2 linked regions of the Panacibacter microcysteis genome follow. The protein of the gene in region 2 binds, or shares a complex with, the protein of the main gene of each other region. Links are inferred from orthologs where the notes say so. Each region holds a gene or a part of one and is shown on either strand. Other genes may lie near its edges. The genes, in order: mfd and uvrA.

The links.
Region 1: the proteins of uvrA (region 2) and mfd are in contact, whole or in part, in a crystal structure (PDB 4DFC), measured with the Escherichia coli proteins. The link is inferred for Panacibacter microcysteis from one-to-one orthologs.

The regions. Positions count from the first base shown.
Region 1 is NZ_JADWYR010000001.1:1,400,761-1,408,802, forward strand. What follows is about bases 1,981-5,912. They hold mfd (transcription-repair coupling factor), read right to left. Parts: upstream 5,592-5,912; coding sequence 2,181-5,591; downstream 1,981-2,180. Other genes in these bases: I5907_RS05635 (hypothetical protein), read right to left, coding at 1,981-2,096; I5907_RS05645 (chloride channel protein), read left to right, coding at 5,859-5,912. Outside these bases: I5907_RS05625 (nucleoid-associated protein), read right to left, coding at 1-931; I5907_RS05630 (DUF4870 domain-containing protein), read right to left, coding at 1,120-1,479; more of I5907_RS05635, read right to left, coding at 1,596-1,980; more of I5907_RS05645, read left to right, coding at 5,913-7,268; I5907_RS05650 (NAD-dependent epimerase/dehydratase family protein), read left to right, coding at 7,493-8,042. UniProt on the Escherichia coli protein: Couples transcription and DNA repair by recognizing RNA polymerase (RNAP) stalled at DNA lesions. Mediates ATP-dependent release of RNAP and its truncated transcript from the DNA, and recruitment of nucleotide excision repair machinery to the damaged site.
Region 2 is NZ_JADWYR010000002.1:712,883-720,382, forward strand. Bases 2,375-5,764 are described here. They hold uvrA (excinuclease ABC subunit UvrA), read left to right. Parts: upstream 2,375-2,687; coding sequence 2,688-5,564; downstream 5,565-5,764. Other genes in these bases: I5907_RS14920 (energy transducer TonB), read right to left, coding at 5,618-5,764. Outside these bases: I5907_RS14905 (CotH kinase family protein), read left to right, coding at 1-1,088; I5907_RS14910 (DUF2911 domain-containing protein), read right to left, coding at 1,140-2,252; more of I5907_RS14920, read right to left, coding at 5,765-6,454; I5907_RS14925 (DUF6089 family protein), read right to left, coding at 6,564-7,490. UniProt on the Escherichia coli protein: The UvrABC repair system catalyzes the recognition and processing of DNA lesions. UvrA is an ATPase and a DNA-binding protein. A damage recognition complex composed of 2 UvrA and 2 UvrB subunits scans DNA for abnormalities.

The sequences.
Region 1 (8,042 bases), on a different replicon or contig from region 2:
TTAGTACGGTTTTAAAAACCTTTGCCTGTTTTTTTACTGCTGCCAGGTCAATGTCAAATTCATTGTCAAGATCAAACTGTTTGGCTACTTCATAATTTTTTTTAAACTGCACAAAAGAGTCTACTACTTCGGGGTGGTGCATTACTTCCTGTGTAAATTCATCCAGGCTAAACTGCTCTTTGGTTTTAAAATAATCTGCAGAGCGGTTTAGCAGGTCTATCTGGTCTGTCTTTGTTACCTCAAATTTATCTGCGTAATCGTTGGTTATAAACAGCCGGCACATATCCATGTATTTGTGGGTATTATGGTAGCTGTCTGCATATGGCGTAACCTGTAAAAAATCATTTACCCAATATTGTGCATCCTGGTTTTTATTGGTTGCGTCTACCACGCATACAACATAACCTTCTTCCTGGCCGGCGTTGAATATAAGGCAGCCTTTATCCAGCTTATTGATGTTGATACCTTCTTCGCCCACTACTTCCCAGCTTTCGCCATGTTCAAAAACTTTTAGAAAGGTTTCTTTTGTTTCACTTTTAAACAGCCCTACGGCGTTGATAAAATCGTTGCCGAAAGGAACGTCTGCAAAGTGCGCAACATATAGTTCACCTTCTTTTACTTTTACGTGTGTGCTTTTATTGTATAAAAAATTTGCGACCAGTGCAGACTGCTGTGTAAAGCTTTTACTGTTGTCGAAAATTGCCTTTACATAATTGTAAACTTCATTTAAACCAACATCACTTAAATGGGTAAAATGGTAATGTTCGTTTTCGTTGAACGGGCTAAGGAAATATTTTGTAAGCATGCTTTTAACCAGCTCATCATTTAGTGTAAGCGGGTTTACAGAAAGCTTTAATTGTTCTCCACGTGTAGGGTTGCCTACTTTATGCACGATTACCTGCTGCAACTGTACATGCTCTATATTGGTCATGCTGCAAATATATAGTGGGCACCAAAAGCAGGCCTGTAAGAAATATGGAATTTGTTCACAATGCTGGTGCAGCAACTATTATATTGAAGTTACCCGCTCTAATCTTCGCATTGCTGAATAAAGATATACAGCACAAGAGTGCGACGCAACAGGTGTTGCCACCGGTGCTGCAGGTGACTACCCAAAAATTATTTTATAAATCTTATGGTAAACGGATACCGGTAAAGCTTTCCTTCACTGGCACGAATGGTTGCTACAATAACAAGTATAAAAATAAGCAGCCCGACTGCCCATAACAGTAACAACCCTACAATAGAAATGACACAAAGTATAATTGCTATAAATGCCGTAATCTGGAAGTTGAGCGATTCTTTTGCATGTGCAGCTACAAACGGCGACTCATCTTTCTTCACGAGGTAAATGATCAGTGGTGCAATGAAAGAAGAAACAATGGTAATGATATGCGAAACCAGGGCCAATGTTTTCTCATCGCTTGTTGGTGTGTACGGCGGAATGGAGTCTGATCCTAGAAAAGAACTTTCTGACATAATTAGGGATTTGACAGTAAGGTAAAAAATCCCGTAAAGCTTTCAAAACTTAAGTTTTTACATGCAAACAAAAAGGCATCTTAAAGATGCCTTTTTATACTGCCTGATGTTTGATCTTAGAATTTGTAAAACGCCCTGACACCCAGGTATGGCAATGATCCACCTGAAACGGACACGCCTGTATAACTTACCTGTGCCTCGAAAGAACCAAAGTCGTAACCTACATGTGGGCTATACAGGAAGCCACCGGATGATGAACCGCTTACTGCATACATACCATAACCAATACCTGCACCGGCAACAAAACCACCGGCATTTATTCTGGCGCCAGCCATAACCGGCAGGTGCAGAATGTTTGCAGCGTCGCCGTAGTAATATGCTTCATCACCTTTAAAAACGTGTACGCCGGTTTGTACAAAGCCCTCTATAAAATCTGTGAATTTATAAGAGGCACGCACATTTACACCAACACCATACACAGCAGAAGCTTTAAGATCGCTCATTGGTAATGAAACTTCGCCGCCAACTGCAAAATGGAAAGGTTTTTCGTCATCATACTGGGCAAATACGGCGAATGAGAGGGTTACCAGCATTGCTGATAATAACAGTTTTTTCATGAGAGTTTAGTTTTAAATATTAGTTGAAGCTGCGAAGATATTGCCGCGTATAATTGTATAAAAGTTTAGTGCCTTAAATGCCAATTAAACTACTTGTCTTTTTGTTGCAGGAAAAACACCTTTGTGCATAAGCAGTAAAAACCGGTGCATAGCTTCCATGCCTTTTACATCATCTACAACAAGTAAAAAGTTTTTGGCAACCTGCTTCAGCCTTGCTTTATTGGTGCCTGTTTGCAGGTACGATAATATGTTTTTGAATATATCTGACTCAAAGTAAGGAGAATCGTTTTTGTTGATGAAATAGCAGCGCATGGTTTCATCTTTCAGGCTCATTTTTTCAAAGCCAAGGTCTACTGCCAGCCACCTGCAGCGAACGGTGGTAAAGAGGTCTTCCACGGCCTTGGGTACAGGCCCGAAACGATCTGTCATTTCTGTATGGAATGCCTGCAGCTCTTCTTCGTTTTCGCAGTTATCGAGCCGCGTGTATAGGGAAAGTCTTTCGGTTATACTTTCCACGTAGTCGTCTGGTATAAGAATTTCGAGATCGGTATCGATGGTGCAATCACTTACAAAATCGTCCTGGCGGCTTATCTCGTCTTTAAACAATTCTTTGAACGAGGTGCGCTTGAGTTCGCGGATGGCTTCATCCAGGATTTTCTGGTACATCTCAAAACCTATCTCGGCCATAAAGCCACTTTGTTCGCCACCCAGCATATTGCCTGCACCACGTATATCGAGGTCCCGCATAGCAATCTGGAAACCGCTGCCAAGATCGCTGAACTGCTCGAGTGTTTGTAAACGTTTTCTTGAATCTGTGGGTAGTGTACTCATTGGTGGAGCCAGCAGGTAGCAAAACGCCTTTCGGTTACTGCGGCCTACACGGCCACGAAGCTGGTGCAGATCACTTAGCCCAAACTGGTGCGCATTATTGACAATAATGGTATTTACATTTGGTATATCTACGCCGCTTTCCACAATGTTGGTACAAACCAGCACATCATATTTTTTGTCTATAAAGTCTAAAATTCTTTCTTCAAGTTCGTGGCCCTCCAATTGTCCGTGTGCGTAACCAATGCTCAGATCGGGACAGAGGCTTTGTATAAGCCCGCTCATCTCGCCAAGACCCTGTACACGGTTGTGTATAAAAAATACCTGGCCTCCGCGTTCTGTTTCAAAGTAAATGGAATCGCGGATAAAATCCTGGTTAAACACCTGCACTTCTGTCTGTATTGGCTGGCGGTTAGGCGGCGGTGTGTTGATGATACTGAGATCCCTGGCGCCCATCAGGCTAAACTGTAATGTGCGTGGTATGGGCGTTGCGGTTAATGTCAAACAGTCAACATTCGTTTTAAGTGTCTTCAGTTTTTCTTTGTGTGCCACGCCAAACTTTTGCTCCTCGTCAATGATCATTACACCAAGGTCTTTAAACTTTACCTCTTTACCGAGCAGCCCGTGTGTGCCCACAATAATGTCAATCTTTCCTTCTTCCAGCTTTTTGAGTGTTTCCTTCTTTTCTTTCGAAGATTTAAACCGGTTTATGTAATCTACGGTTACCGGAAAATCTTTCAGCCTGTCGCTAAATGTTTTAAAATGCTGGAATGCCAAAATGGTAGTAGGCACCAACACTGCAGCCTGTTTGCCATCTATACATGTTTTAAAGGCGGCACGTACAGCCACTTCAGTTTTGCCAAAGCCAACATCGCCACACACAAGCCGGTCCATGGGCGATGGGCTCTCCATATCTTTTTTTACATCTGCCGTAGCCTTGCTTTGGTCAGGGGTGTCTTCATAAATAAACGAGGCTTCCAGCTCCGTTTGCATGTACGTATCGGGTGTATGCGCAAAGCCTTGCTGTGCCTTTCTTTGTGCATATAATTTTATAAGATCGAAAGCAATTTCTTTAACCTTCGCTTTGGTCTTTTCTTTCAGGCGGTTCCATACATCGCTGCCCAGCTTATTTACTTTAGGTATGGTTCCTTCTTTACCCGTATATTTCGAAATCTTGTGCAGCGAGTTGATGTTGACATACAGTATATCACTGTCTTTGTAAATGATGCGCACCGCCTCCTGCGTTTTACCGTTTACTTCTATCTTTTGCAGGCCACTGTATGTGCCTACACCATGGTCTATATGTGTTACAAAATCCCCGGGCTGCAGATCGCGCAATGTTTTTAGCGTAAGTGCCTTGTTCTTATTGTATGCCTGTTTTACACGGTATTTGTGGTAGCGCTGGAAGATCTGGTGGTCTGTATAACAAACAACTTTCAGGTCATCATCTATAAAACCTTCGTGTATAGATGTGGCAACAGGTATAAACTGGATCTCTGTATTCAGGTCATTAAAAATACTGTTGAGTCTTTCGAGCTGCTTTACCTGTTCGGCAAAAATGAAAATGCTGTATTTGGCAGCTTCATGTGCTTTCAGGTCTTTAATCAGCAGATCGAACTGCCTGTTAAAAGCGGGTTGCGGTTTGGTGGCAAATTCTATTTCATAATCTGCCAGTTGCGGTTTAAAACCAAACTCAACAATGTGTCGGGCGGCCAGTTGTTGTTCTATAATGTCATGCTTCACAAAGTCATTCCATCTTACTTCCTTTACTACACGTGTGTCGTCATCCTCTTCTGTTTGTTGCATGGCATAACCATCTTCCAGCATAGAAAGAAAACCTTCAAGATCCTCTTCCTGTATACCTATCTTTTCTTTTATTACATCCCAGTCTTTAAGCCAGATGATGGTGTTGTCAGGCAGAAACTCCAGCAATGAAACTTTTTCACCGCTGTCAAACTGTGTTTCTATATTCGGTATAATGCTTACCTGCAGCAGCTTTCGCTCACTCAACTGCGTTTCAGGATCAAAAATCCTGATGCTGTCAACATCATTGCCAAACAGCTCAACACGGTATGGCTTTTCGTTACCAAAAGAATAAATATCGAGTATGCCACCACGCAGTGCAAACTGGCCGGGCTCATATACAAAATCTGTTCTTACAAACCCGTACATCACAAACAGCTCCAGCAGGCTGTCGAGATTAATGGTATCGTTTGTTTTTATGCTGATGATGTTGCTGCTAAGCGTGTTGGGCAATACTACTTTTTCAAACAGTGCTTCAGGATGCGTAACAATAATCTTCTTGTTACCGCCTGCCGCAAGCCGTGTCAGTGCTTCTGTACGAAGCATTACATGCGAGGAGTTGAGTAATTTAAAATTCTTCCTGTTTTTGAATGACGAAGGAAAATAAAACAGGTCGAGAGCACTTGTCAGGTTCTCCAGCGTGTTATGAAAATAAGCAGCTTCCTCAGCATCATTCAACACAACCAGGTGGTTTAGCCCCTGTGTTTGCTGGTGCATAAACACACTGCTTACTACAAATTCGGCACTGCTGCCCTGTAAATTTTTTAAGAAGATTTTTTGCGCATCGGCAAAAAGAAGCCTGTCCGTCAACTGAAAAAGACGGGGAGATTGTTGATAGCTGTCAAGCAACACACTTAAATTCATAATCTGCGGCTGCAAAGATAGCTGCTTTTATTTTTTGTAGCAGGCTGCAGTACTACTATTAACCTTCCGTTGTGTCACTCACTTGTACTATAGCGCTTTATTCAGCAACGATACTGCATGTGCAGCATTCTTTTAATCAGGGTTTTCTTCCCGCCCCTGTTGCGCTTTTATAACCGAAGATTATACAGGCCATTTATTTTTTGCATTTTATCTTTGAAACTTCTGCGTCAGGCTAACCGTTCACTAATTCTCTACAAACTTCTTTACATGAGCATCTTCACCGGCATACGCAAAAAAATAAAAAATGCATTTGACAACATTCACAACGAGCGGGTAAAACAAAACCTGCTGCAGGCTATCCCGTTCTGGCTTGGCTCCTGTATTACCGGGCTGGTGGCTGTATTGTATGCACGGCTTTTTGCTTATGCAGAAGAAGGCAGCGCATATATTTTTAAACATGCAGCCTGGTCTTTTTTCATGATTACGCCGGTATGTTTTGTAATTGGCTGGTGGCTCGTTAAAAAATATGCACCTTATTCCCGTGGCAGCGGCATTCCGCAGGTGATCGCTGCCATTGAACTGGCCAATCCCAGGGACAATCATAAGGTAGACAAATTGCTTAGTATCAGGATTATTGTGGTGAAGATATTTTCGTCGTTGCTGGTAGTGTTTGGTGGCGGTGTTATTGGCCGCGAGGGGCCCACCATTCAAATTGCCGGTTCTGTTTTCAGAAAAATCAACCAGTGGCTACCGGCGTGGTGGCCAAAGATATCCCGCCAGAATATGATTATGACCGGCGCAGCAGCCGGTCTTGCTGCCGCATTCAATACACCACTGGGCGGTGTGGTATTTGCAGTAGAAGAACTAACCAAAACACATATCAGCTATTTTAAAACCGCGTTATTTACCGCTGTCATTATTGCCGGCTTAACTGCCCAGGCATTGCTGGGCCCTTACCTGTACCTCGGCTACCCTAATGTAAGCGACCTCTCAACCTGGATCTTTTTACCGGTAATTGTTGTGGCAGTAATTGCAGGCCTTTCCGGCAGCCTGATGTCTAAACTGATACTTGTTGTTTTCAGGTGGAAGCGCTCTTTTAAAAACAATTACCAGTACATCCTGTATGCCGTTGTATGTGCACTTATTATTGCGGCCTTTGGTTACTTCCTTGGCAGCACCGCCACGGGATCGGGCAAAGAGATAATGACCACCAAATTGTTTACGGCAGAAAAAGGTGCCACCTGGTACGAACCTTTGCTTAGAACCGCAGGCCCTGTTATAACTTTTACCACAGGCGTTGCAGGCGGTGTTTTTGCACCGGCGCTTGCAAGCGGCGCCTCTATCGGCTCTGCCATATCAGGCTGGTTTCATGTATTACCGGCAGAAGCCAACCTGATGATGCTTTGCGGAATGGTGGCTTTTTTAACAGGGGTTACAAGAACACCTTTCACATCTGCCATACTGGTACTTGAAATGACCGACCGCCACAGTGTTATCTTTTACCTGATGCTGGCCGGAATGGTAGCAGGCCTTGTATCTATGATCGTAGATAAACATTCTTTTTATGACCACCTGAAACACCAGTATATACAGGAGTTACGCGGGGAAGAAAATACTGCACCAGCCAGGGCGGCTGATGCCGCAAATGACAACAACACGATTACAAAAAATACGTAATAACCGGTTGTTTACAGTAAAACCATCACCTGTATCAACCGCGAATGCTGCGTTTAGAAACATGAAGTATGGCACAACACCCGGTAACTGGTCATATAAGTAATACTTTTGTTGCGCTACCATTTAGCACCTGCCGACATACCAACCTGCAGCACAAGTGAGTGACACAACAGGTGTTCAATAGTAGCAATGCTGCCTGCACCAAAAAATAATAACCAAAGACTATGACAATGCATACCATTCTTGGTGCCGGCGGTGCCGTAAGCAACCAACTGGCTCCTGTACTCATCAGCAATAACGAAAACGTCAGACTTGTTTCGCGCAAAGCCAAACCTGTAAATGGCGCTGCTGCTTTTGCGGCAGACCTTACAAACAAAATACAAACGGCGGAAGCTGTTAAAGGCTCATCGGTTGTTTACCTGCTGGCAGGCCTGCAATATGATATACGTGTGTGGAGCGAACAGTGGCCGAAGATTATGCAGCACGTTGTAGAAGCGTGTAAGCAATACAACGCAAAGCTGGTCTTCTTTGACAACGTGTATATGTACGGAAGGGTAGACGGGACAATGACCGAGACAACACCATTTAACCCCTGTAGCCGGAAGGGAGAAGTGCGTGCCCGTATTGCAACCTTTTTGCTGGATGAAATGAAGGCAGGTAACATACAGGCTACCATAGCAAGGGCAGCTGACTTTTACGGTCCAATTGGTTTTGCAACAAGCGTGGCCAACTTGCTGGTCTTTCAAAACATGCAGAAGAAGAAACGTGCACAGT
Region 2 (7,500 bases):
AAATGAGTGACAAGGATAACGCCGGTGATGCAGTTACAGGCGGTTACATCTTCAGCATCGATAAAGAAGCAGACGGTTGGTTTTCTGCTTATCATCCTAACAACAATCCCGGGGCCAACATACAGTTTAGTTATGTTTATCCCAAACTGGAAGACATTACAACAGAGCAACAGGCCTATATCAAAAATTATGTAGACAGTTTTGAAAATGCCCTGAATGGAAACGATTTTCAGAATGCCGCTACCGGGTTTCGGAAATTTGCTGACGAACTTTCTTTCATCGATTACTTTATTGTAAATGAAATAAGCCGGAATGTTGATGGCTACAGGCTAAGCAGCTACTTCTATAAAGACCGCAACAGCATCAACAACAAAATTATTGCAGGGCCTGTGTGGGATTATGACCTTGCTTTTAGGAATGCCGACTACTGCGATGGGTATCTTACTACCGGCTGGGCTTACCAGTTTAATTCTGTATGCGGCGATGACTATTGGCAAATACCCTTCTGGTGGAATCGTTTTATGCAGGATAGCACTTTCAAATCAAATTTGCTCTGCAGGTGGAAAGATCTGCGGCAAAGTGTACTGAGTAATGAAAGTATCTTTCACATGATAGATTCTGTTGCCTCACTCGTAAATGAAGCACAGCAACGGCATTTTACTCAATGGCCGATTTTAGGCACATATATCTGGCCAAATCCGGAACCCATACCATCAACTTATAGTGGCGAAATAGCGGCACTAAAAAACTGGCTTACGGCAAGACTTGCATGGCTGGATAGCAACCTTCCAAACACAGGTGCCTGCGCAGTGTCTCTGCCGCAGATAAATGGTTCCATGAAACTTATTACTGCCAACCCGGTATACGATTTTAACCAGTCAACTATCTACAGTACAAAAGCACAAACAATTTATATACGCATTGTAGATGTATCTGGCAGAACGGTTGTAAAAGCTACGTTACAGGCTCAGCAGGGCAAAAATGTATTGCCTTCCACGGGCATGATGAACAGCCTTGCGCCGGGTATTTATTTCTTTGAGATTACCAACACTTCAGGAGAAAAGCAAACGGTGAAGCTATTGCACTAATAAAAATGCGCAACTGAAATTGCGCATTTTTTATAAAGATTGTCGTGTTATTTACTGTAAAGGCTTCCCTGCAGAAAATTGCTTAATCGCATTCTCAATAAAAGCTTTATTCTGCTCATCAGGTGCCTGCGGTAATGCTGCCTTTGCATGTTCCAGCGCTTTCTTGTAATTACCCATTGCAGCATACACACGCATCATACCCATATTGGTGGGCCATGCGCCTTTGTTTTTGGTAAAGTTTTGCTGAAATATAGCAAACGCTTCCTGTACTTTTTGTTCGGCCAGCAACTGCCTTCCATAAGTATGCAATTCCATTACAGAAGCGCTTCCCAGCGCCGCATTCAGGATGTTTGTTGCTTCTTCTTCTTTACCCGTTTTTCTTAGTAATGCAGCTCTTGTTGATGCTGCACCAAATGAATTTTTTCCACCAAGATTGGGGTCGGTCGCACTGGTTATCCAGTTCAGCGCTTCTTCGTAGTTAATGTTGTTAGCCACGCACCACTGCGCAGCAGCTTCCAGGCTGGCGGGGTCAAAACCAATTGCACCGCTCATTTGCTGTCTTATATCTTCCAGTACGGTTTCTTTTAAGTTTACTGAAACATGAATCGGGAAGCTCCATCTTTCCCATTTTAACTCAATATCAACTGTACTGTCTGTCTGGTTTGCAAAATCATATACCAGTCTTTCCTGCATCTGCGGCAGGTTCTTTTTTTGTGTGGTGCCTACGTGTAGTACATCCAGTTCTTTGCGGTAAAAATAGCTGCCCCATTCCCTGGTGTTCCTGTTAAAAATAAGCACACTGGTATCCTGCTGTACTTCTATAAAAAATGCATATTTACCTGCAGGCAATCTTTTGCCGTTGATGTTTACATCTGTAGAGAAAGCAATGGTGGTGCATTCATCTGCGCCGGCACGCCATGGTGACGCTACGTTTGAACCAAAGCCGAGTACTTCATATCCAAAAGGTACAACACCGGTGCCGTAAATCTTGCCTTCGCGGCCTTTTACCCCCGGCGCGCTGTATTTTATTTCTATATCTGTAACGCCTACTTTTCTGCCGGTCATGCATACAATATTGGCAGTACCCGGTATACGCAAAGCCTGTGCAGCGGCGCTGATGCCAAAGGCCATCATTGCCAGGCAGGGAATGATCATTTTTTTCATAGCAGTTAATTTCAACAAAGGAAATTGTAATTATGAAAACGTGGAAACCGCTAATCACAATCTGCCCTGCCTTTGCCTGTTAAATACATGAACGGGGTTATTTACACGTAACATGGCCGCACCCTGCCGGGTAGTATTGTTGCAGTACAAGTGAGTGACACAACAAAAGTCTCATGCTTATTCTACTGCCGGTAACATCATTTCTTTTTTATGCCAAATAAATTATGCACGAAAATGGTGATTGTTTTGCCGGCTGTATTGCTACTATTATGCCCCGGTTGTGTCACTCACTTGTACGGCAGTGCATGTGTGGGCATGGGCTGCCAGCGTTGGTTTTTACACAGGCAGAGGCATGTTGCAGGCTTTTTTGGCACAAAAATTTAGCCTTGTCTTTCTAAAACTCTTAGTTAATTTTGACGTTTAGCAAAAACTATTATGGCGAAAAAGAAAGCGGAAGTGGCTGCTACAGTAAGTACGCAGCAGGAAGAAGTGATTGAAGTAATTGGTGCACGTGAACATAACCTGAAAAACATTGACATTACCATACCCAAGCATAAGCTGGTTGTATTTACAGGTGTAAGCGGCAGCGGCAAATCGTCGCTAGCGTTCGATACCATTTTTAATGAAGGTCAGCGCCGTTATATGGAGAGTTTCAGCGCCTATGCGCGGCAGTTTATCGGTGATATGGAAAGACCCGATGTAGATAAGATCACCGGGCTTTCTCCCGTAATCTCTATTGAGCAGAAGACTACCAATAAAAATCCCCGGTCTACAGTTGGTACCGTAACCGAAGTTTATGATTTCCTTCGTTTGCTGTTTGCAAGGGTGGGGGAGGCATACAGTTACAACACGGGTAAAAAAATGGTGAAGTTTAGTGAAGAGGAAATTGTAGAGAACATTTTTCAAAAATACAAAGGCAAAAAGATCACATTACTTGCACCGCTTGTACGTGGCCGTAAGGGGCACTACCGGGAATTGTTTGAAGACATACGCAAGAAAGGTTTTGTAAAAGTGCGTGTAGATGGAGAGGTAAAAGACATAACGCCACGCATGCAGGTGGATCGATATAAAATTCACGATATAGAAGTTGTGGTAGATCGTTTGAAAGTAGAGCAGGAGTTTAGGGTGCGTATAAGCCAGAGCGTACAGCAAACCCTTAAGATGGGCAAAGACCTGATGTTCATGCTTGTGAACGACAGTGATGAACTTGCTCAATATTCCAAACAACTGATGTGCATTGATACCGGCATCAGTTACGAAGAACCTTCTCCCAATTCGTTCTCGTTTAATTCTCCTTACGGCGCATGCCCTACCTGTAAAGGACTGGGCAGTGTGTTTACGATAGACATGGAACTTGTATTGCCCGATAAAACTAAAACGGTGGAAGAAGGCGGTATTGTGCCGCTTGGCGAAGAAAGGGATGCAAGTGTTTACCAGCAGGTGAAAGTGTTTGCAAAGAAACACAAGATCAAACTAAATGTGCCTTTGAAGGATATGCCCAAAGAGCAGCTTGACCTGTTGTTGTACGGCGATAAAAGCATCAATGCGTCACTCGATGTTGATACGGATGATGAGTCTGTGCCGAATGAATATACCGGCAGTTATGAAGGCATAATACCCATGCTGAAAAGATGGTTTTCCTCATCGTACAGCACCGAAGTGTTGCGGGAGTGGGTGCAGAAATACATGACGTTAAAAAATTGCCCTACCTGCCATGGCGCACGTTTGAAAAAAGAAAGTCTTTGGTTTAAAGTGGATGAGCGGAATATCTCTGAGCTAAGTGACTTGAACCTCGATAAACTGATGGTATGGTTTATCGATATTGAAAAGCGCCTGAGTAATAAACAAAACGCCATTGCAAAAGATATACTGAAGGAAATAAGAGAGCGGCTGCAGTTCCTGCTGGATGTTGGCCTTACCTATCTCTCTGTAAACAGGCCATCCAGAACGCTTAGTGGTGGCGAGTCTCAGCGCATAAGGCTTGCAACACAGATCGGTTCCCAATTACAGGGTATTACCTATATACTGGATGAACCTTCTATTGGTCTGCACCAGCGGGATAATCACAGATTAATTACTGCCCTGCAAAACCTGCGGGATATAGGTAACAGTGTGCTTGTGGTAGAGCATGACAAAGACATTATGATGGCTTCTGATTACCTAGTGGATATTGGTCCGAAGGCTGGTAAATACGGCGGGTCAATTGTTGCAGCTGGTACACCAAAAGAAATATTGGAGTCAAATTCTGATACTGCCCAATACCTGAGTGGTAAAAAAACAATTGCCATTCCTGCAGAAAGACGAAAGGGTAATGGAAAAGTACTGGAACTAAAGGGCGCGAAAGGAAACAACCTGAAAGATGTATCAGTGAAATTTCCATTGGGTAAACTGATCGTTGTTACCGGTGTTAGTGGCAGTGGTAAATCAACACTTATCAACGAAACACTGTACCCGCTGCTTGCGAAGCATGCTTATAATTCAAGGGTGAATGTGATGGAATATAAGACGATCAAGGGCCTTGAGAACATCGATAAGGTTATCGAAATAGACCAGTCACCCATTGGCAGAACGCCAAGAAGCAATCCTGCGACCTACTGCGGTTTTTTTACAGAGATCAGAACATTGTATGCTTCCGTTCCCGAAGCAAAGATTCGCGGTTACAATGCGGGGCGGTTTTCGTTCAATGTTAAAAGCGGCCGCTGCGATGTTTGTGAAGGCGGCGGAATGCGTGTAATTGAAATGAACTTTCTGCCGGATGTGTATGTGCACTGCGAGAAATGTAATGGCAAACGCTATAACAGGGAAACACTGGAAATAAGGTACAAAGGAAAATCGATCAGCGATGTACTGAATATGACTGTTGACGAGGCCTGTGAGTTTTTTCAGCCAGTGCATTATCTCTACCGTAAAATAAAAGTATTGCAGGATGTTGGCCTGGGCTATATTACACTGGGGCAGTCTGCTGTAACGCTTAGCGGCGGCGAGGCACAGCGTGTAAAGCTTTCAACAGAACTTGCTAAAAAAGATACTGGTAAAACATTCTATATCCTGGATGAACCGACCACCGGTTTACATTTCCAGGATATTCAACACCTGCTGGATGTGATTAATAAACTTGTTGATCGTGGTAATACCGTATTAGTAATTGAGCATAATCTTGATGTAATAAAAGTTGCTGATCATGTGATTGATCTTGGTCCTGAGGGTGGCGATGGTGGCGGTAAAATATTGTTTGAAGGAACACCTGAAGAAATGATTGTAAAAGCTAAAGAAAGCCATACTGCGAAGTTCCTGAAGATTGAGATGGCATAAACTTGATAAAATGTTCAAACGCTACCAGGTTTAAAAAGTAAACCTGGTAGCGTTTAGTTTACGCTGAATGAAATACTTTGTTTCATGCGGTAAAAAACAGCTTTGTTATTCTGATAGGCAGGTTGCCAATCAGGAGCGTTTTGGATTAAAGCAATTACTTCATTATCGCCGGCCCATTCAACAGACTTTTCAAGATAAATATCCTTGTCAATTTTGCCTTCTTTGTCAATCATAAATACAACGATTGCGGTGTGTACTCCCACACCTAAAATATTCATCAGGCGTTCCGGTGTTTTTAAGTTATCTTTTAAATAGTTGGTCCAGTCATCAACACTGTTTTTAAATTTTGCTTCAACCTGTATGGTGGTAAAGGAATCCTTATTGATTACATCATTTGCTTTTCTATCTTCAAACGGCGTTTTTGTTCCATCTGCATTAATAAATATTTCCTGCTGATAGTCTTTAGTACGTACAAAACGTCCGTTTAGATATTCCATTGTTAACGAACGCTTGCCACCCTGGTAGTAATCCCACCCGTGATCTTTTTTATTGTTGGACACCCACCCTGTGCTATCGAGGCTGCCGGATTTATTATACCAGCAAAACCTGCCATTAGCAATTGTAAAATCAGCATCCTTATAAGGCTCCTGTCTTATCATGGGCCCAAGTTTATTATAATAGTGGCATATGTATAACGAGTCTGACTCTTTAGTTAGTTGCATAAAATAGGTGCACTCGTTGTATGTTTTTGCAGCAGACCAGTCATCATTGAATATATAAAGCGTTGCATCTGCGAGTGGATCTTTTTTCTTTTTACGCTGCGCATAAGTTTCGTTACAGGCTACAAGTAACACCGGAAGTAGAAAAAGTATTAGAATACGCGATTTCATTGCTTGTTTAGGGGATTGTGCCTGGTTGCTGAATAGAGATAAGGAGTACAAGTGTGCGACGCAAGTAAAGCTTCATGCCGGCGATAAAGCCCGGAACCTTAAAAAAAAATTATAATTTGGGATAGTAGATATAAAGTCTTTTATCAAGCCTGATACTTAGTTTCAAACTAAAGGTAACATAGCTGTCTTTGTCAGATGCATCTGCCTTTACGATATCGGGTTTAACTTTCCAGGGTGTAAGAGATCTTGAGTAGAGTTGTTTGGCTATGGCTGCTTTTTCAGGTGAAAAATATTTATCAAAAAGTGCAGGATCAATATACGTAGTACTTATATCATCCATATAATCAGTAAACGTTTTGCGCATCATTAAACCTGCAGACAGTGCAAGACGATTGTTGAAGTAATACTTAACACCCACATTTACAGGTATAAAAATCGCGGTGCGTTTGTATGGCTGGCGGTCAGGGTATTCTTCAAAACCCTGCCCTTCAAGGCGAAAAGGTTGCAGTGCATACCACTTGCCATCCAGCTTCGCTTTGGGGTTAAAATGCATAAGACCTATGCCGGTACTTATATAAGGATTGAAACGGAAAAGTTCAATCTTATTGCGGTACATAAACATGATCGGGTAAAAGGTGTAGGTAGCCGTTGCTTCAAAAACATTTGATTTAAAACTGAGGTTGCGATAATAACGCCAGCGTTCCATGTTTCCCGTATTATCTATGATGCTGTCTGCACCATAAATACCTGCATAGTTAAAAGCCAGGTTAACAGCGGAGTAGTTGGTAATGTTATAAGTGCCTGAAACGCCTGCCAGTATTCGGTTTGCGGAGGTTTTATAGTCTTTCAGACCATCGCGGCCAATGCCTTTTTGCCCTCCAAGATCGCCAAGAAACTGGTTAGCACCACCGGTAATATCAATTTCCCAGTAGTTGGTAAGGTCTCTTAAACCATCCAGGTCATACGTTTTCTGAGAAAAGGTATAGGCTGACGCGAAGAGAATTAAACTTAATGTTGTTAGTATCTTTTTACACATATCGGATTCG